2 regions of the Stenotrophomonas sp. AN71 genome follow, and region 1 is predicted to be linked to the other one. Evidence: riboswitches for the same ligand, from Rfam matches in the RefSeq annotation. Region 1 holds a riboswitch; the other holds the start of a gene.
The links. A riboswitch is a leader RNA that binds a small molecule or an ion and turns the genes downstream of it on or off. The one in region 1 is predicted to bind glycine.

Region 1 (10,471 bases):
GCCCATGAAGGTGATCGCGCGCCGGTCCAGCCCGCAGTCGCGGACCAGATGGCGACGGATCGCCATCACCGCCCCGGCCTCGCCTGCCACCCAGGCATACAGCGGCCCGGCCACGCCGGCATCGGCCTGCTCCCACAGGATCTGCACGTCGACATCGATCTCCTCCAGCTCATCACCGGCGGCCACGGTCGAGGCCGCTGCAAGGCGTGACTGAATCGCCTGCAGCAGCGGCTGGCCGTAAGGCGCCTGTCCACGCGGCAACCAGACCAGCTCGGCCGTGGCGGGCGCCTTCAAGGGCACGGCGTCGCCGCCCTGGGCGACTTCCAGCAGCGCCAGAGTGCGCGGCGGATCGGCCAGGCCGGCCAGCTCCTCGAGGATGCCGGCCACCGCCGGCAACGCGGTTTCGTCGGCAACCAGCAATACCTGGCCGACGCCCGCCGGTGGCTTCCACTCCCAACCCTCGCTGCTGTCTGCACACTCGGCATCGGGGGCCAGCAACAGCACGCGGTCGCCTGGCCGCGCATGCGTTGCCCAGCGCGACGCCGGCCCGGTCTCGCCATGCAGGACAAAATCCACATCGACCTCGCACTGTTCCGCTCGCAACTGCCGAATCGTGTAGGTGCGCATCGGCGGCCGCAGGTCATCGGGCAAGGCCCGGTAGCGCGGGTACCAGTCTTCGCCACTAGGCACCTGCGGTGCGTCCTGACCGGGCAAGGGGAAAAACACCTTGATGCGCTGGTCGGGCCCTTCAGTCTTCATCCGCGCCACATCGGCGCCGGTGAACACCATGCGGTCCAGGGAAGGGGAAAGAACGCGGCGCTCCTTCAGCGCCACCTCGAACAGGCGGTAGGTCTGCTGCGCAGCCATGCGGGAACCTCATGCATCGACATCGGATCGGCTGGCTGTCGTGCATCCACGTACCGGCTGGCTGGAGTGCCCAGCCTAATCCGGTCGTTGCCAGCCGCAAGGGGCGCGGGCGCAGCGCGCCGCCCTACCCGTGCGCACTGCTCAATGGCCCGTGCAGGCTGCCTGCGCCGCGCGCTCGCGCTGGTGTTCCCAGTACCAGAACACGAAACCGGCACCGAAGAACGCGGCCTGGCCCAGCGCCAGGTGCAGCGGACTGGCACTGAGCAGCGGCGACACAACGCCAGCCACCACGGTGCTGATCATCAGCTGCACGAACGCCTGCAGCGACGAGGCCAGACCACGCTGCTGCGGGTACATGTCCAGCACCGCCAGCGCCAGGATCGGGAAGATCAGCGCCATGCCCATGCCGCCGAGGAAGATCGGCAGCACCGCCCAGGGCAGCACGAACTGCGGGGACAGCGCGACGTAGCCGACATTCAGTAGTACCGACACCGCGCACAAACCAAAACCGATGGCGACCTGGCGCGTTGGCGTGGTATGCCCGGCCATGCGCCCGGACAGGAACGAGCCGGTGGTCATGCCGCCGATGGTCGGGATGAACAGCCAGGCGAAGCCGCCCTCGCCCAGGTGCAGGTGCTGCATCACGAACACCGGGGCAGAGGAGATGTAGAGGAAGACGCCACCAAAGCCGATGCTGCCGGCCAGCGCCAGGCGCAGGAAGCGCGGATTGAAGCCGATGCGCACGTAATCGCGCAGCAGCGCGCGCGGCGACAAGGGCACCCGCGCGTGCTCGGGATGGGTTTCCGGCAGGAAACGCGCGGTGGCGGCCAGCAGCACCAGCGCGAACACCACCAGGAACCAGAAGATCAGCGGCCAGCCGGCACCACTGAGCAGAATCCAGCCGCCGATGATCGGTGCGATCGCCGGGGCGATGCCGAACAGCATCGACACCTGGCTCATCAGCCGCTGTGCGTCATGGCCGTGGTACAGATCGCGGATGACCGCGCGGCCAACGATCATGCCCACGCCCGCCGACAGGCCCTGCAGCGCGCGGAATGCCAGCAACGTGGAAAGGTCGGTGGACAGTGCGCAGCCCACCGAGGCGCCGACGAACAGGACCAGCCCGCCCAGAATCACCCGCTTGCGGCCCCAGGCATCGGACAACGGGCCATGCGCCAGGCTCATCAGACCGTAGAACAGCAGGTACACGCTGATGGTCTGCTGCACCGCCACCTCGTCCACGGCCAGGCGCTGGGCCAGCTGCGGGAAGGCCGGGAAAATGGTATCGATCGAGAACGGACCGAACATGGCCAGGCCGGCAAGCAGCAGGGCCATGCGACGGGTGGAGGGAGCAACAGCGGCAGTCATGTAGAAGGCGTCCGGCAGGGCCATGCGTGGCACGCACGGCGGGCGCCGGTCCCCCTTCAGCAGGGGCGGCGCCAGATGAATTCGGGTATCCGCCCATCATAGGTGGGGACTGCGCCCGATGCCATGCACCACTGCACAGAACGCACGGCTGGGCCATCGGCCATTCAGGCGCGCCGCCCCATACGGAGGCGGCCCACGGCCCCACGACGGGCTATAATTGGCGGGCAACACGGTGGGAGAAGCGGAACACCGCTGCCGAAGGCGCAACGCCCGTAATCGCTCAGGCCCGATACCACCCGTAACACAACTCTGGAGAGACCGGTTCGATCCGGCGCCGAAGGGGCACGAAGCCGCGGTTTTCCGCGCTTTTAAACTCTCAGGCAAAAGGACAGAGGGGCGCCCCGCAGACCGCCGACCGGCGGCTTGTGCCCGTGCGTGTGCCCTTTCCTGACGGATCCTTCGCCATGTCCCAGAACACCCCTTCCCTGCGTGAGCTCGAGCACCACAACGCGTTCGTCGAGCGCCACATCGGCCCCAACGATGCCGAGATCGCGCAGATGCTCGATGTCGTCGGCCACGCCTCGCTGGATGCGATGACCGATGCCATCGTGCCGGCCAAGATCAAATCGCCGGCACCGCTGGCGTTGCCGGAATCGATGACCGAGGTGCAGGCACTGGCGAAGATCCGCGCGATCGCCGACAAGAACACCGTGCTGCGCAGCTTCATCGGCCAGGGCTACTACGGCACCCACACGCCGAACGTGATCCTGCGCAACATCCTGGAAAACCCGGCCTGGTACACCGCCTATACCCCGTACCAGGCGGAGATCTCGCAGGGCCGCATGGAAGCGCTGATCAACTTCCAGACCCTGTGCGCCGACCTGACCGGCATGGAAATCGCCAACGCCTCGCTGCTGGACGAAGCCACCGCCGCTGCTGAAGCGATGACCCTGGCCAAGCGTTCGGCCAAGTCGAAATCGGACACCTTCTTCGTGCACGACGCGGTGCACCCGCAGACGCTGGAACTGCTGCGTACCCGCGCCGAGCCCATGGGCATCGTGCTGCGCGTCGGCACCCCGGCTGAAGCACTGGAAGCGGAAGCCTTCGGCCTGCTGCTGCAGTACCCGGACACCTTCGGCCAGGTCGGCGACTACAAGGCACTGGTCGATGCCGTGCACGCACGCGGTGGCCTGGTGGCCGTGGCCACCGACCTGCTGGCGCTGACTCTGCTGGCCGCCCCGGGCGAATGGGGTGCGGACATCGTGGTCGGCAACAGCCAGCGTTTCGGCGTGCCGTTCGGCTTTGGTGGCCCCCATGCCGCCTTCATGGCCTGCCGTGACGCCTACAAGCGTTCGATGCCGGGCCGCCTGATCGGTGTCTCGATCGATGCCCAGGGCAATCCGGCGTACCGCCTGACCCTGCAGACCCGCGAGCAGCACATCCGCCGCGAGAAGGCCACCTCCAACATCTGTACCGCACAGGTGCTGCTGGCGGTGATGGCCTCGATGTATGCCGTCTACCACGGCCCGGAAGGCTTGACCCGCATCGCCCGCCGCACCCATCGCCTGGCCTCGATCCTGGCCGCGGCGCTGCGCAGTGCCGGCGTGCAGGTCGGTGGCGACTTCTTCGACACCCTGCATGTCACCGGCGTGCATGCCGATGAGATCCACGCCAAGGCCCGTGCCGCTGGTTACAACCTGCGTGCGATCGACAGCGATTCGATCGGCATCAGCCTGGACGAAACCACCACCCGCGCCGACGTGGTCGCGTTGGCCGCCGTGTTCGGCGCCAAGGCCGATATCGACGCGCTGGATGCCAGCACCTCCGACGCGCTGCCGGCCGGCCTGCTGCGCCAGTCCGCGTTCCTGGCCCACCCGGTGTTCAACACCCACCACAGCGAGCACGAACTGCTGCGCTACCTGCGTTCGCTGGCCGACAAGGACCTGGCGATGGACCGCACGATGATCCCGCTGGGCTCGTGCACGATGAAGCTCAACGCCACCGCCGAGATGATCCCGGTGACCTGGCCGGAGTTCTCGCAGATCCACCCGCTGGCACCGGCCGACCAGACGCTGGGCTACAAGGAACTGATCGACACCCTGGAAGCGATGCTGGTCGAATGCACTGGCTACGACGCGGTCAGCCTGCAGCCCAATTCCGGCGCGCAGGGCGAGTACGCCGGCCTGCTGGCGATCCGTGCCTACCATCGCTCGCGCGGTGAAGGCCACCGCGACATCTGCCTGATCCCGGATTCGGCGCACGGCACCAACCCGGCCTCGGCGCAGATGTGCGGCATGAAGGTGGTGGTGACCAAGACCGACGCCAACGGCAACGTCGATGTCGAGGACATCCGCCTCAACGCCGAGAAGTACAGCGACCGACTGGCCGCGATCATGATCACCTACCCCTCCACGCATGGCGTGTTCGAGGAAGAAGTGGTCGAGATCTGCGAGATCATCCACCAGCACGGTGGCCAGGTGTACACCGACGGCGCCAACATGAACGCCCTGGTCGGCGTGGCCAAGCCGGGCAAGTGGGGTTCGGACGTTTCGCACCTGAACCTGCACAAGACCTTCTGCATCCCGCACGGCGGCGGTGGCCCGGGCGTTGGCCCGTGCGCGGTCAAGGAGCACCTGGCGCCGTTCCTGCCGGGCAAGCTGGGTGACAACGGCCCGGTCGGCATGGTCAGCGCAGCCAGCTTCGGCAGCGCCTCGATCCTGCCGATCAGCTGGATGTACATCGCGATGATGGGCCGCGACGGCCTGCGCAAGGCCACCCAGGTCGCGCAGCTCAACGCCAACTACATCGCCAAGCGCCTGGCCCCGCACTTCAAGACCCTGTACACCGGCCGCAACGGCCTGGTGGCGCATGAGTGCATCCTCGACGTGCGTCCGCTGGAGAAGACCAGCGGCATCGGCGCCGAAGACGTGGCCAAGCGCCTGATCGACTTCGGCTTCCACGCCCCGACCCTGAGCTTCCCGGTGGCCGGTACGCTGATGGTCGAGCCGACCGAGAGCGAATCGCTGCACGAGCTGGACCGCTTCATCAACGCGATGATCCAGATCCGCGACGAGATCACCGCGATCGAAGACGGCCGCCTGGACCGCGAGGACAATCCGCTGAAGAACGCACCGCACACCGCCACCGCGGTGACCGCCAGCGAGTGGACCCACGCCTACCCGCGCGAACTGGCCGCCTTCCCCCTGGCCAGCCTGAAGCAGAGCAAGTACTGGCCTCCGGTGGCCCGCGTCGACAACGTGTACGGCGACAAGAACGTGATGTGTGCCTGCATCCCGGTCGATGCCTACAAGGACGATGAAGTCGAGGCGTAAGCCTTTGATCCATCGGAAATGAAAACGGCCCGCGCAAGCGGGCCGTTTTTTCAAGGGCGTGTGGACCAAGGTCCACACCCACAATGATCGGTCCACACCCACAATAATCCGATCACGGGTCGGGCATCTGCCCCAAGCTCAGCTGCCACGACACGCCGAAGCGATCCTGCACCCAGCCGTAGCGGTTGCTGAAATCATAATCGCCCACCGGCATCAGCCAATGGCCGCCTTCGCCCAGCACGCGTGCCGCACGCTCGAACTGCTCGGCGCCGGAGCACTCCACGAACAGCGAGATCGAAGGCGTGAAGGTGAAGTCGTGCACGTCCAGGCTGTCGAAGCACAGGTAGTGGGTGCCGCCGAGCAGGAAGATCGCCTGGCGTACCTGCCCGGCCACGCCCGCGCCGGGCCCCTCCGGGTGGCGCTGCAGGGCCAGCAGGCGGAAGTCGGCGAACGCATCGGCGTACAGGGCCAGGGCGGCCTCAGCCTGGCCGGTGAACATCAGGAAGGGACGGCTGCGCAGCATGCGGTACTCCTGTTCGACGGGCCGATGACGGCCCACCGGATCAGCATCGCACGCCTGATGTGCAGCCCCCGTGGTAGTGCCGGCCGCTGGCCGGCAACGCCGGTCACGCCTCGCGCAGGCGCCGGGCGATCGCGCTACCCGCTGCGATGGTGGCCGTCAGCGCCACCATCGACAGGAACTGCAGGCGGGTATGCGACTCGCTCAGCAGCAGACCGAAGATCAACGCCAGGATTGCCAGCGCACAGACGGTCAGCCACGGGAAGCCGGCCATGCGGAACGGCAGGCGGGTACCCAGACGATCCGCGCGACGGCGCAGCACCAGCTGCGAGACCAGCGACAGCGTCCATACCAGCAGGCAGGTGGAACCGACGATGTTGAGCAGCACCGGCAACACGCGGTCCGGGAACAGCAATTCCATCACCGTGGCCGCGAAGCCGAACAGCACGCTGGCCAGCACGGCGACCACCGGCACCTGCCGCGGGTCGGTCCAGCCGAGCACGGCCGGGGCCTCGCGGCGCTGTGCAAGCGAGAACATCATGCGTGAGGCACCGTAGAGATTCGCATTGAGCGCCGACAGCAGCGCGATCACCGCGATCAAGGTGATCGCCGTGCCCGCGCCGGGGATGCGCGCGATGTCCAGCACCGCAGCGAACGGCGACTTCAGCGCCTCGCTGGTCCACGGCACCACCGCGATGATCACGCTCAGCGAGCCGATGTAGAACACCAGGATGCGCCAGGCCACCGTGCGGATGGCGCGGGCGATGCTGCGCTCGGGATCTTCGGTTTCGGCCGCGGCCACGGCCACGATCTCGGTGCCGCCGAAGGCGAATACCACGACCAGCAGCGCGGCGCCGATGCCGGCCAGGCCCTTGGGCGCAAAGCCACCGTGTTCGGTGAAGTTGCTCAGGCCCGGCGAAGCCACCTGGGGCAGCCACCCCATCAGCAGCGCGACACCGATGGCGATGAAGGCCAGAATCGCCGCCACCTTGAGGATGGCGAACCAGAATTCGAATTCGCCGAAGTTCTTCACCCCGAGCAGATTGATGGCGGTGAAGAACAGCATGAAGGCCAACGCCGCCAACGGCACCGGCACCGCCGGCCACACGGTGGCCAGCAGGCCGGCCGCGCCGACCGCTTCGGCGGCGATCACGATCACCAGCTGCACCCACCACAACCAACCGACGGTGGCGCCCGCCGTGGCTCCCATGGCATCGGCCGCATACACCGAAAACGCGCCGCTGGTCGGTTTGGCCGCCGCCATCTCGCCCAGCGCGTTCATCACGATGATCACCAGCGCACCGGCCACCAGATAGGACACCAGCACCGCCGGACCGGCCGCCTGCACGCCCACGCCCGACCCCAGGAACAGGCCGGCACCGATGGCGCTGCCCAGGCCCATCATGATCAGCTGACGGGGCTTGAGCGAATGTCCGAGGCGGGACGGCGAGGCGGTCGGAATCGAGTTGGGCATCGGCGGGGCTGGCGGCGGGCTACAGGGGCGACACCTTACCTCGTCCCGCACCCATGGGGATAGGCACAGCGCAGCAGGCGGCTCAGGCCAGCGCAGGCTCGCCGACAACCCCACCAATCCGGGCACGGTAGGCACGCGGCGAGAAACCGGTTTCAGCCTTGAACTTGCGGGTAAAGGCACTCTGGTCGCTGAAACCGCAGGCCTGGCCGATGCAGGCGATGCTGTCGTCGCCATGCAGCAGATGCATGGCCATCTGGATCCGCAGCCGGGTCAGCACCTGCTGTGGGGTCATCTGGAACACCTTGCGGAAACTGCGCTCCAGCTTGGACAGCGAGAAGCCGGTGATGTCCAGCAGGGTCTGCATGCGCACGTTCTCAGCGTAGTGCGCGTTGAGGTGGGCCAGGGCCAGCCGCAGCTGTTCGTACTGGCTGCCCAGGCTGTCCTTCTGGCCGAGGTCGCGGGAAATGCCGATCAGGCCCTCGATCGCACCGTCGACCACCAGCGGACGCTTGCAGGTCAGGCACCAGCCCGGCTCGCGGTTGGCGAACAGGTGCAGCTCCATCAGGTTCTCGATCACCTCTCCGGACAGCACGCGCGCGTCCTGGTCGACGTAGTCCGCGCTGAGCCCGGTCGGGTAGATTTCGGCGGCGGTACGCCCGATCACGTCCTTGCGCGCGCGCAGTCCCAGCCGCCGCAGCATGGTCTGGTTGACGTGGGTGTAACGGCCCTGGCGGTCCTTGATGAAAAACAACACATCCGGGATGGCGTCGAACAGGGCTTCGATGTCGGCGGGCTCGACTCGCATGCGGCAAGCATAGCCGAGGCCCCTTGCCGGTGCGATCACCCTTGCGGGACTTGCGCTTAACGCCGCCAGGCCCACCGTGGGGACCCGTCCCCACCGGAGAACCGGCCATGCCCCGCGGTGACAAGTCTGCCTATACCGAAAAGCAGAAGCGCCAGGCCGAGCACATCGAGGACAGCGAACGCGCGCGCGGTGCCAGCGAAGGTACGGCCGAGCGCATTGCCTGGGCCACGGTGAACAAGCAGGATGGCGGCGGCAAGCGCAGTGGCAGCGGGCGCAAGGTGGCGGCGAAGAAGGCAGCACATCCCCGTGCACGCGGCTGAGCCTGTCGATCAGAGCCGCAGCGTCCTCATCCACGCGGCAACTTCGGCCGCAGCTGCGTCAGCGCGTGCCTGCAGCAGCAGATGTGGTCCCTCCAGCGACACATGGCGCGCGTCCGGCAACAACGCCTGCAGCTCGGCCACGCTGGGCGGCCACAGCAGGCGGTCCTGTCGCCCATGCAGGCACAGCGTTGGCAGCACGAGTTCCGGCAGCAGTGCACGAACATCCACCTGCAGCGTCGTCGCAGCGCGCTGGCGCAGGATTGCGGCCGGCACCTGCGTGATTGCCTGACCCAGCTCGCGCAGGTTCGCGCGCGTCCGCCATTGCCCCAGCAGCAGCCGGGCCATCAAGGCAAGTGGCGGCAGTGGCCACGCCGGGGCCAGCATCCGCGCGCTCGCCGCAGGCAGCGGCACCGGCCGGCGCGCGAAGGTCGTACTCAATATCAACCCACGCAATCCGGGCAGGCCGGCCGCCGCCAGTTCGATGGCCAGTGGCCCGGCGAACGATTCGGCCAGCAGCACAAAAGGAGATGCCGGAAGCTGCGGACCCAGGATCGACGCCAGCGTGGCGTAGTCCTGTGGCCCCTGCAGGGGCAGCGGCAGCACCTGCATCTGCTGGCCTCGCGCCTGCATCGCTTCCACGAAGTGTGCCGACAACAGGCCGGTGCCATCCAGGCCTGGCAGCATCACGACCGGCAGCATCAAGACATTCGTCACATCGATCACTCTTCAAACCGCTTCGCACGGCTCCCTACCGCGTAGCTTCACCCATTGGCTCGGCCCAAGGAAGTGCGCGCCGGCGCACGCGACGCTACGCTGGCAGCCCCGATGGAATGGAGAACGCGGCATGCGCAAGCCACGCTGGCTCAGCTGGACCGGCATTGCCGTGTGCATACTCTATCTCGCGCTGACCGCCTGGCTGGTGCTCGATGCCCAGGGCAACAGCGACCCCAAAAGCGCCTATATCCTCATGCAGCTGCCGGTGATGCTGCAGACCGCAGCACTCGACGCCATCGGCATGGGAAGCTGGCTTTCCGGCAAGACCTGGACGACCGTCTACCTTCTGGTGATTCCTCCCACGCTGGGCGTGCTGTACTTGCTGGGAGCGCTGCTGGGCAACGTCCTGAAGCAATGATGGCGATTTTCCCACCTGCCTGAGAGGGCAACGGTAATACGGCCGCTCAGGGCGGCCGTATTACCGTCGCTACGCCGGCAGCAGTCTGCTCAGGCTGCGCGACGCGGCGCGGCCGGAGCCGCTGTGCCTTCTACCTTGAACACCGCCACCGAGGTGGTCAGTGCATGCGCCTGCTCTTCCAGCGCGCGGCTGGCAGCGGTGGCTTCTTCCACCAGTGCGGCGTTCTGCTGGGTCACCTGGTCCATCTGTACCACCACCTGGTTGACCTGCTCGATACCGGCCGCCTGCTCCTTGCTGGCCGCGGCGATGTCACTCATCAGCTGGGTGGTGCGGGCGCTGGCCTGGGCCACGCGCGCGATCGCCGCTTCGGATTCGACGGTGACCACCAGGCCGCTGCGCACCTTGGCTGCTGCGTCTTCGATCAGCTCCTTGATCTCCTTCGCTGCCACGCCGGCACGCTGCGCGAGCGTGCGCACCTCGCTGGCAACCACGGCGAAACCACGGCCCTGTTCACCGGCACGTGCGGCTTCAACCGCAGCATTCAACGCCAGAATGTTGGTCTGGAAGGCAATGCCATCGATCACGGTCGAGATTTCCGAGATGCGCGCGGAAGAACCGTCAATCTCGCCCATCACCGCAGCCATCTGGGCCAT
Region 2 (10,471 bases), on a different contig from region 1:
CAGATCCACGCCATGCGTGGATGCTCCGATTCTGCCGCGTTCGGCACGCAGGCGTTGCCGCACCCTCATTCGACGAATGCCTTCGCCGCGCAGTATTCCCATTGCCAGGGCACGCCGGTCTCGCCCAGCACGAAGGCCACCAGCGCCGGGAAGGTCGCTTCGGCACGCACATCGTTGCCCAGGATCACCACGCAGCGCTGGCGCCGCTCCACGCATACCAGCGTATTGCCCACCGCATCATCATGGCCGCCCTTGTAGAAGCCTGCGCCTTGGGGGCCGCGGAACGTCACCACGCCCAGGCCCGCGGCCAGGTCCTTGCGTTGCTGTGCCTTCGGCAGCTCAGGCTGCAGCGTGGGGAACTGGCTGGCGGTGGTGATCGGCAGCTGCGGCCGAACCAGTTCCCTGCGCATTGCTGCTGACAGTCCGTCGCCGCGCACATAGCCGGCTGCGAAGCGGGCCATGTCGGCGATGGTGGTATCCATCGAACCGGCGGCGCGCACCCGGCTGCGCTCATCATGAGGCTCGGCGGTACCCTCCATGGTCCAGCCATCGGCCAGGTTGGGGGAGAAATCCTCGCGCCACATCATGCTGGTCCGGGTCATGCCGAAGCGGTCGAACACCTGCTGCTGCATCAATGTGCCCACGTCCTGGCCCAGCCGCCCGCGCTCGATCACGAACTGCAGCAGGATCAGCCCTTCACCGGAATAGCCGTAGCGGCTGCCCGGATCGAAGTGAAACTTCAGCCGCCCGTCCGGCTCGAGGAACCCGAAGTTGGCAAAGCCACTGGCGTGGTTGAGCAGCACGCGCGGGGTGAGCTGTCGCCAGCGCGCATCACCGGCCAGCACGCTGTAGTCGGCGTACTTCCTCGGCTCGGGCGGATAGTCCGGCAGCGGCTTGTCCAGCGCCGTGGCGATGCTGGCATCCAGCTCGATCCGCGCATCCTGTGCCAATTGCGCGACCAGATGGCCGAAGGCCATCTTGGTCAGTGACGCGGCGTACATCACCGTGTCGGTGCGCAGAGGCGCGCCCGCGGCGTTGCGTTCGCCGTAGGCGGCCACGTGCACCACCTTGCCGCCATCGATCACCGCCAGCGCCATGCCCCGCGCATGCGCGGCCCGCATCAGCCGCTGCGCTTCGGCATCGATACGGGCCGGCGAAGGCAGTGTCGGTGGTGCGGCCAGCACGGCCAGCGGAGACAGCGTCAGCAACAACAGGGCAGCACGGCGCATGCGTGGACCTCCTGGCGGGACGTGGCGCGATGCTACGCCAGCCCACCGTCCGCGTCATGGCCGCCGGGGTCAGGTGGCTGCCTGGCGGCGCAGGCAGATCCGCGCGGCGCCGGCGCTGATGTCCACCTGACTGGCGACCATCGCGTCGGCGCCGAGGATCAGCGCAGGGCGTGCTTCCAGTCCGATCGAACCGAACACCGACAGCTCGCTGATCCTCACCTCCATCGCCGGGTGCTGCCATCCGGTGCCGGACATGCCGGACATGCCGGACAGGGTGTACAACCACGTCGCCTGCGGCTTGCCGCCCAGCCCCTGCGTGCCTTTCTCCCGCACGCGCAGACGCTCATCGCTGCCGTCGATGCGCAGGCCAAGTGCGCGGGCGGCTTCCGCATTGAGTACGGTCTGCGCGGCACCGGTGTCGACCACCGCGATCGCTTCTACCCCGCTGTCGCCAAGCTTCACGGTGATGAAGCCGAAGTGTTCAAGGCCCTTGCGCCGATCAGGCAATGCGTTGGCCTGGCATCCGGTCCCATCGACGCCAAGCTGCCCGGGCTTCCACAACGCCAGTTCACCACGGCCGAAATCCCAGCGGGTATCCCAGCGGCCCGTCAGGTCGTTGCCGATCAGGCCGTCAACCGCGGGATCGTCGTCCTTCTGCAGGTTGGAAAGATCGGCCTGTACACCGCTGACGCGAAGCCGCCATCCGCCGATCCGCCATGAGGCTGTGTGCATGCGCTGCAGCGGGGCGTTGCCTGCGCTGGCACCCTGGGCATGCGTGGTGGCGGACCGGGTATCCTCCAGGCCGTAGCGGCGTGCCACACGACCATCGACGAGGGTGGCCCCCGCGGCACTGTCGACCACGAAGCGCAGCGGTTCGGCACGGCCGTCAAGCGAAACCGCCACTGCCGGGTGGTTGCCCTGCATCCACATCGGCAGCACGTGTTCAGGTGAGCTGGCGGCCAGCGTGGGGAATGCGGCGGCAAGCAGGGACAGCGGGGTAAGGCGCACGGGAGTCTCCGGGGTTTGATGTGGAGGTCCATTGGCGCGCATCGGCGTATCGCGGCAATATCGGCGTTGATACCGTCCTGATACACACCTGCACGATACTGGCCGCATGAACACTCCTGCCCGGGTCATCGTTGTCGATGACGATGCCAGCATCCGCGATGCCATCGCCGACTGCCTGCTGCTGCATGGTTACCAGGTGCGTGTGGCAGCCGATGCCGCGGCGTTGGATCTGCTGCTGCAGAGCGAGCGCCCGGACGCCATCATCCTGGACTGGATGATGCCCGGCGAAGATGGCCTGTCGGTGTGCCGCCGGCTGCAGGCGCGGGCGATCCCGATCCTGATGCTGTCGGCGATGGGCACGGCGCCAGACCGTGTGATCGGCCTGGAAATGGGCGCGGACGACTATCTGGCCAAGCCCTTTGATCCGCGCGAACTGCTGGCGCGGGTGCGCGCCCTGCTGCGTCGGCAGGACAAGCTGCGCACGCAGGTGCCCACCGAGCTGCGCTTTGCCGGCTGGCGATTGCTGCCCGATCAGCGCCGCCTGCTTGCACCCGATGGCAGTGAACTGGCGCTCAGTCGAGGGGAATTCGCCCTGCTGCGGGTACTCGTCGAGCGTGCAGGGCGGGTGCTCGGACGGGAACAACTGCTGTCGTTGACCCGCGGCGAAGACAGCGACAACGTCGACCGTGCCGTGGATCTGGCGATCAGCCGGTTGCGCCGAAAACTGGGCCAGGCGGTTCCCGGTGCTGAGACCCTGGTGCAGACATTGCGCGGCGAAGGCTACCGCTTCGATGCCGAGGTACAGGTGCTGTGAGGGCGCGCTGGTCCACCGCGCGCTGGATCGCGATGCTGGCGCTGGCCAGCCTGCTGTTGGCCACCCTGGCCAGCGTGGCGGTGGTGGGCTGGATGCCGCGACCGGCGCCGCCACCGATGCGGCTGGATCAGGCCATGCAGGTGCTGCGTGGGGAACAGGCGCCGGAGCCGCTGGGCCTGCATCTGGCGATGCAGGACGGGCCACCACAGGGCAGCGCCAGCGACTGGCTCACACAGTTGGCGGCGCTGCAGATGGGCTTGCCGGTGAAGGATGTACGCCTGGTCTGGAGCGGGCAGGGCAAGGCGCCCGATGTGCAGGTCATCGAGGGCGGCGCGGTGCTCGATGCCACGGCGCGGGCCGGTGTCCTGAAGGCGCAGGCCGCGGTGCTGACCGCCATGCAATGGCCGCCGTTCGAACTGGGCGTGCGCCGGGCCGATGGTCGTTGGCAGGTGGCCGGCAGCGATCACAGTGATCTGGCGGCCTGGCGTCGTCAGGTGGTACTTGCGCTGTTGGGCGGTGCCGTCCTGCTGGCACCGCTGGCGGCGTGGGCGTCGATCCGGCTGGGGCGCCCGCTGCGGCGCCTGGCCCAAGCCAGCGCGCATGTGGACCTGCAGGCTGACACGCCATTGCCTGATGACGGCCCGCGCGAGGTGCAGGTACTGGCGGCGGCGATCTCTACGGGGCGCGAGCGGCTGCGGGCACAGGCGCAGGATATGACCCATATGCTGGCCGCAGTAGCGCATGACCTGCGCACCCCTTTGACCGGCCTGCGCCTTCGCGCCGAGTTCGCCCCCGCGCCACAGGCGGCCCGGATGGTGGCCGACATCGAGCGCATGGACACGATGATCGAGCAGGTGCTGGACTACGCCCGTGGGGAACTGCAGCCGCTGCAGATGCGCTCGCTGGACCTGGTCGCCCTGCTGGAGGAATGCGTGCAAGCGGCGCTGCTGCGTGGTGTCGAGATTTCCATCCAGGGGCCGGATACGTTGCCCTGGCGCGGCGACGCGCTGCTGCTTCGGCGCGCGGTCGACAACCTTATCGACAATGCCGACCGCTATGCTGGGGCCGTGGAGCTGTGGGTCGCCGTGGTTGACCATGGGGTACAGCTGGACGTGATGGACCGCGGCCCGGGCATCGTCGAGGCCGACCGTGTACGCCTGCTGCAACCGTTCCAGCGCAGCGAGAGCTCGCGTAGTCGCGCCACCGGCGGCGCCGGGCTCGGACTGGCAGTGGCCGCCAATGTGGCAAGGCGGCACGCTGGCGAACTGCAGCTGCTGGACCGGGAGCGCGGCGGGCTGATCGCGCGCCTGCGGCTGGGAAAGCTTTCCTGAATTCGACTTAATGTTGCAGATTCTGGATTATTTGTTGCATGATTAGGCGCCTAATCATATGGCGTGCATGAGATGGTCGAAGCCAAGCACCATGCCCTGCTGGATGAGGCGCAGCGACGCGGCCACACCAACGTCGCGCAGCTGCGACTGTGCTTCCAGCTGCTCTCGCTGTCCTCGTCGATCGATCGCGACTGCGCCACCCGGCTGGCACCGCATGGGCTCAGCGAAGGTCGCTTCATCGTGCTGTTCCTGCTGCACGGTGCTGGTGGCACGCTGCCGCCACACGCGCTGGCCGAGCGCGCAGGCGTCACCCGCGCCACTATCAGTGGCCTGCTCGATGGCCTGCAGCGCGAAGGCCTCCTGCAGCGGCGCAGCGATGCCGAAGATGGCCGTCGCCTGCAGATCGTGTTGACCGTGCAGGGCAGGCGCCTGGCCGCGATGCTGTTCGACCAGCACACGCAGTGGATCGGCGGTCTGTTTGATGCGCTCGACGCAGGTGAACAGCAGCAGCTTTCGACATTGCTGCACAAGGTCTGGCAGCGCACCGACGGCGGACGAGCGTCCGTAGCATGAGCGCGACGATTCCTGCCGAACGCCTGCGCACGCTCAACACCGGCAGCGTCGCCACGACCCATCTGGCCGAGTGCCTGGCGGTGGACTTCGCTGCGCTGTTGTCAGTGGTGGCGCCTGCGCTTGAACCGGAGGTGCTGCAACTCATGCGCGACGCCTCGAACAAGGGCATCACCCAGCGCATGGCGTTGGCCGCCACGCTGCTGCGCGAAGCGGGGCTGGGCGATCCTGCACAATGGCACACACACGCCTCCGACACCGTGCGTGGCTGGGCCTGTTACCTGATCGGTAGCGACCGCACTGCAACGCTTGCAGCGAAACTTCAGGCAATGCGGCCGCTGGCCGATGATCCGCACTTCGGCGTACGCGAATGGGCGTGGCTGGCACTGCGCACGGACGTCGTGGCCGCACCGCTGCAGGCACTTGAGATCCTGCAGCCGTGGACGCAGGACGCATCACCTTCACTGCGACGCTTTGCCTGCGAAGCACTGCGCCCACGTGGCGTCTGGGCCACACACATCGCGCTGTTCAAGCAGCATCCAGAACATGCATTGCCGCTGCTTGAAGCACTGGCCGACGACCCCGAGCGCTATGTGCAGGACTCGGTCGGCAACTGGCTCAACGATGCCGGCAAGACCCGGCCGCTCTGGCTGCAGGAGTTGTGCGCGCGCTGGCAACATGAACACGACAGCGGCGCCAACGCCTACATCCGCAAGCGCGCACTGCGTTCGCTGCGGTAGTGCCGGCCGCTGGCCGGCAACCCCGGATCACTCCAGCGGGCATGGCACATGCGCCTGTCACCCAGACGCGGTAAACAGTGCATTGCCCCTGTCCATCCGCACGGAAGTCGATCATGCAGAGCACGCTCCAGGTAACGCTGTACGGTCCGCTTGGCGACACCCCGGCGCTGCAGCTGCCGCAGGTGGAAGGGCCGTCGGTGGCGATCCCGGAGCCGGCTCTGCGACGGCTGGTCTCCGATCTCTACACGGCCCGTTCCCTGCTCAACCCCGAGCAGCTGGACGAAGCCCGGAGGGAGCTGGACCGCGTGCTGGAGCACTGGGCCGATATCCACGAGGGCCTGCTGCTGGACCTGGAAGTACATGGCAGCCGCTAGGCCACCGCTGCGCTGAACCGTTACTCCGGTTGCGGATGAAACATTTTGCACTGCGCAAAAGCTGTGCTATCAATACATCCCATGAATGCAGCCCACACCAGCTTTTATTGGTATTACTTTCCGAAGCCCCTGGCGGAGGAAGGACTGCGCTCACCCTGAAGAAAGCTTCAGACGCATTCCCGAAAGCCGCCAGCGAACCTGGCGGCTTTTTTCATGCCGCCACGCTGGGGACCCCCAACGTTCCGGAGACCTCCCCCCATGCCCCCGCACACCGACGACCTGCGTATCCGCACCATCGAACCGCTGACACCGCCCGCCCAGCTGCTGGCGATGCTGCCGTGCGACGATGAAGCCTCCGACACCGTCAGCGCCTCGCGCGCGGCCCTGCACCAGATCCTGCATGGCCGCGACGACCGCCTGGCCGTGGTGGTCGGCCCGTGCTCGATCCATGACCCGAAGGCCGCCATCGAGTACGCCCAGCGCCTGAAGCCGCTGCGCGATGCGCTGGCCGGCGAACTGGAAATCGTCATGCGCGTGTACTTCGAGAAGCCGCGCACCACGGTGGGCTGGAAGGGCCTGATCAACGATCCGGACCTCGATGGCAGCTTCAGGATCGATAAGGGCCTGCGCATCGCGCGTGGCCTGCTGCGTGACATCAACAAGCTTGGCCTGCCGGCCGGCGTTGAATTCCTCGATGTGATCTCGCCGCAGTACATCGCCGATCTGGTGGCGTGGGGCGCGATTGGTGCGCGCACCACCGAAAGCCAGGTGCATCGCGAGCTGGCCTCCGGGCTGTCGTGCCCGGTGGGCTTCAAGAACGGCACTGACGGCAACGTGAAGATCGCCGCCGATGCGGTCGGCGCGGCGTCCAACCCGCATCACTTCCTGTCGGTCACCAAGCAGGGCGGCACCGCCATCGTGTCGACCACCGGCAATCCGGATTGCCACGTGATCCTGCGCGGCGGCAAGCAGCCGAACTACGACGCAGGCAGTGTGGCCGATGCCTGCCAGGCGCTGGCCAAGGCCAAGCTGCCGACGCGCCTGATGATCGACGCCAGCCATGCCAACAGCCTGAAGAACCCCGAGAACCAGCCGAAGGTGATCGATGACATCGCCGTTCAGTTGGAAGACGGTGAACAGCGCATCGTCGGTGTGATGATTGAAAGCCATCTGGTCGGTGGGCGCCAGGAACTGGTCGAAGGCCAGCCGCTGGTCTACGGGCAGAGCATCACCGATGGCTGCATCGACTGGGACACCACCGTGACGGTGCTGGAGCGACTGGCTGCGGCCGTGCGCGCCCGTCGCGAAGTGAAGGTGTCCGAAGCCGCTTGATGGAAGCCGCCTGACGGCGGCACGTGTGTGGATGGCGGCCAGCGCCTGCGGGGGTGCGGCCGCGATCAGGGCCGGTCGGAGTTGGAGACCGGCTCGTCCGCACCGGCGATGCGCCTGGCGCTGCGCAAGAGCGACAGCGCCAGGTACATCGCCGGGGTGGTGTGGATACCGAACGGCAATGATGCGTTTGATGCGGTAGATCCACGCCATGCGTGGATTCTGCATTCATGTAGCGTCGAGGCATGCTCGACGAGCGCGCGAAGCATGGGTTCCAAACAATGGAAACCCACGCTCACCGAACGCGAACCTCAATGCACTTCGTCGTGGTACACGAATTTCGGCATTTCCCAGCGGTAGTGGATCGCCAGCAGGCGCAGCGCAAAGCCGCCGCCCAGGCAGCACAGGATCGCCGTGGCATCGGCCACGCCCCAGTGCAGCAGCAACAGATAGGCCGCGCCGGTCAGCAGCGCGATGATCGCGTACAGCTCCTTCTGGAAGATCAGCGGCACCTCGTTGCAGAGGATGTCGCGGAGCACGCCACCGAACGCACCGGTCAGCATGCCGGCGATCAGCACGATGGGCAGGGCATGCCCGGCCTCGCGTGCGATCGAGCAGCCGATCAGGGTGAAGGCGATCAGGCCCAGTCCGTCCAGTACCAGGAAGGTGCGGCGGAAGTGATGCATCCAGCGTGCCACCCAGGTGGCGATCAAGGCCGCGCACACGGTGAAGCCCAGGTACTCGGGATGCTTCACCCAGCCCAGCGGGTAGTGGCCGAGCAGGATGTCGCGCAGCGAGCCGCCACCCAGGGCGGTGACGCAAGCGATCATGACCACGCCGAACAGGTCCATGCGGCGGCGGCCGGCGGACAGGGCGCCGGTCATGGCTTCGGCGGAAATGGCAATCAGGTAGATGATGGACAACAGCATGGGACAGGCTCCGGGCGCGGTGGGGCCGACAATGCGCACATACCGCCACTGCCTGTGCAATGACGGGATGACGATGACCGGTGCCGCTCCCGCTGTCCTTTTGCCTGAGAGTTCAGCGGCGTAGGCCGCGTGCCCCTTCGGCGGATCGTCCCGGGCGTACCCGGTGACCTCTCTCCAGCTCGGCGAGTCGAATGCATGGTTGGTGGGATTCCAGCCCACCGGCCTGAGCGATCATGGGAGCCTGCGCCTTCGGCGGGCACCAGCGCGGCGCCTCTCTCCTGCATTCGGGCGCCAGTATATCCGCTGCAGTGCAGCACGGCATAATCCGGCCATGGCCCCGTCCCTCCGCCCGTGGTTCCTGTACCTGCTGGAATGCCGTGATGGCAGCTTCTACGCCGGCATCAGCACCGACGTGGACGCGCGCTTCGCCGCCCACCAGGCCGGCAAGGGAGCGCGCTATACCCGGGCCCGGCCGCCGCTGCGCATCCTGGCCGTGCGCGAATACCCGGACCGCGCCGCCGCCTCGCGCGCCGAATGGCAGCTCAAGCAGCAGCCGCGCGAACGCAAGCTGGCCTGGCTGCAGGCGCCGGATCCCGCGCCTTTGTAGATCCACGCCATGCGTGGATGGGCCTTGTTCATGCCATGATCGCCCAGCCCTCAGCGCTGGAGACCCGGATGTCCGTCGTTGCCCTGTCGTTCGCGCTTTCCGCAGCGGCAAGCCCCGCTGCCGACGCCACCACGATCGCAGCCATCGAAGCCACCTGCCACGACTATGTCGACGGCCAGCTGGAGGCCGATCCGCAGCGCGTCGCCCGTTCCCTGCACCCGGATCTGGCCAAGCGCGCAGTCCTCGGCGACACACCTGACGAGCGCCTGGGCTTGCGCCGCATGTCGAAGGAAGAACTGGTGGCGCTGACCAAGCAGGGTGCGCTGAAGACCCCGAAGGATCAGTGGGACCGCCGCTGCACGGTGCTGGACGTGACCGGCAACGCCGCCTCGGTGCGGTTGGAAACCCCGTGGTTCGTCGATTACTTCCACATGGGCCGCTTCGACCAACGCTGGGTCATCGTCAACGCGCTGTGGTACCCGAAACCGAAGGCGAAGTGAGCGCGATGCGCGCTGCCGGCAAGGTATGGATCTCCGTCGTCGTACTGGTCACCGGTATCGCGCTGCTGCCTGGCCTGCTGTATCTGCTCGGGCTGGCATTGGTGGACGGTCGACCGAAGCCGGCCGACCGCACGCCCAGTGGTGTGGCCGCATGCAGCGGTGAACCACGGGCGGGATACCAGCCGATGAATCCCTGGCACTTCACCGCCCAGTTCTTCGACAAGGACGGAATGAAGAAGAAAGTTCCTGAAGTGGAGCGGGAGGCCTTCTGGATTGCCCGACGCCACCTGTGGCGGCAACCGCAGCGCGGCATGCTGCGCTGGCATCTCAGCAGTACCGCACTGACGATCTGGATCACTCGGCATTGGAGTACCGCGCAGATTGCCGATACCGCGAGGAAGGAGGACTTCTGCCGGACATGGTCGAAACGGCGGGTGCCCGGTGGCCCGGTGGCCCGGTGAACCGGTAGATCCACGCCATGCGTGGAGGGTGTTGACGGGGTCAGAGCCCTTTCCTGCGGAAAGGGATCCGACCCCGTTGCGTGCGGCGCTACCGCTTCGGCCGCCGGTCGTCCTGGTCATCGCCGAAGATGATGCGCGCGCTGCGCTGGTAGCTCCAGTACGCCACGGCCCAGTTCAACAGCACCACGAGGCGGTTGCGGAAGCCGATCAGGAAGAACACGTGCGCGGCCAGCCAGAACCACCAGGCCAGCACGCCGGACAGCTGCAAGCGGCCCAGGTGCACGATCGCGGCCATGCGGCCGATGGTGGCCAGGTTGCCGAAGTCGGCGTACTTGAACGGACCGGGTTCGGCCTTGCCGTGCAGGCGCGCGCGGATCACTTCGGCCACGTACTTGCCCATCTGCTTGGCGGCAGGTGCCACGCCAGGCACTGGCTTGCCGTTGGCCTGGTTCAGCGCGGCCAGATCGCCGGCCACGAACAGCTCCGGATGACCGGGCAGGGTCAGGTCCGGCTGCACCTGGACGCGGCCGGCGCGATCCAATGGCACGTCCAGCGTACGCGCCAGCGGTGAGGCGGCCA

Region 2: linked by a shared signal. The riboswitch ahead of ABH900_RS04295 (trimeric intracellular cation channel family protein) and the one ahead of gcvP (aminomethyl-transferring glycine dehydrogenase) in region 1 are both predicted to bind glycine.

Annotation. Positions count from the first base shown of each region.
Region 1 covers NZ_JBNDKU010000021.1:5,763-16,233, reverse strand. Annotated here, with positions in the region: gene ABH900_RS20130 (siderophore-interacting protein) at 1-867, opposite strand, end outside; gene ABH900_RS20125 (multidrug effflux MFS transporter) at 1,009-2,235, opposite strand; glycine riboswitch at 2,535-2,637, shown strand; gene gcvP (aminomethyl-transferring glycine dehydrogenase) at 2,700-5,567, shown strand; gene ABH900_RS20115 (VOC family protein) at 5,680-6,090, opposite strand; gene ABH900_RS20110 (amino acid permease) at 6,194-7,561, opposite strand; gene ABH900_RS20105 (helix-turn-helix domain-containing protein) at 7,644-8,366, opposite strand; partial or broken gene ABH900_RS20100 (hypothetical protein) at 8,474-8,665, shown strand; gene ABH900_RS20095 (alpha/beta fold hydrolase) at 8,696-9,385, opposite strand; gene ABH900_RS20090 (hypothetical protein) at 9,531-9,818, shown strand; gene ABH900_RS20085 (methyl-accepting chemotaxis protein) at 9,908-10,471, opposite strand, start outside.
Region 2 covers NZ_JBNDKU010000002.1:122,158-132,628, reverse strand. Annotated here, with positions in the region: gene ABH900_RS04335 (serine hydrolase domain-containing protein) at 66-1,229, opposite strand; gene ABH900_RS04330 (aspartyl protease family protein) at 1,299-2,237, opposite strand; gene ABH900_RS04325 (response regulator transcription factor) at 2,344-3,051, shown strand; gene ABH900_RS04320 (sensor histidine kinase) at 3,084-4,382, shown strand; gene ABH900_RS04315 (MarR family winged helix-turn-helix transcriptional regulator) at 4,455-4,955, shown strand; gene ABH900_RS04310 (DNA alkylation repair protein) at 4,952-5,692, shown strand; gene ABH900_RS04305 (hypothetical protein) at 5,806-6,066, shown strand; gene ABH900_RS04300 (3-deoxy-7-phosphoheptulonate synthase) at 6,325-7,398, shown strand; gene ABH900_RS04295 (trimeric intracellular cation channel family protein) at 7,707-8,324, opposite strand; glycine riboswitch at 8,407-8,512, opposite strand; glycine riboswitch at 8,526-8,615, opposite strand; gene ABH900_RS04290 (GIY-YIG nuclease family protein) at 8,656-8,931, shown strand; gene ABH900_RS04285 (nuclear transport factor 2 family protein) at 9,000-9,431, shown strand; gene ABH900_RS04280 (hypothetical protein) at 9,437-9,892, shown strand; gene ABH900_RS04275 (NAD(P)/FAD-dependent oxidoreductase) at 9,981-10,471, opposite strand, start outside.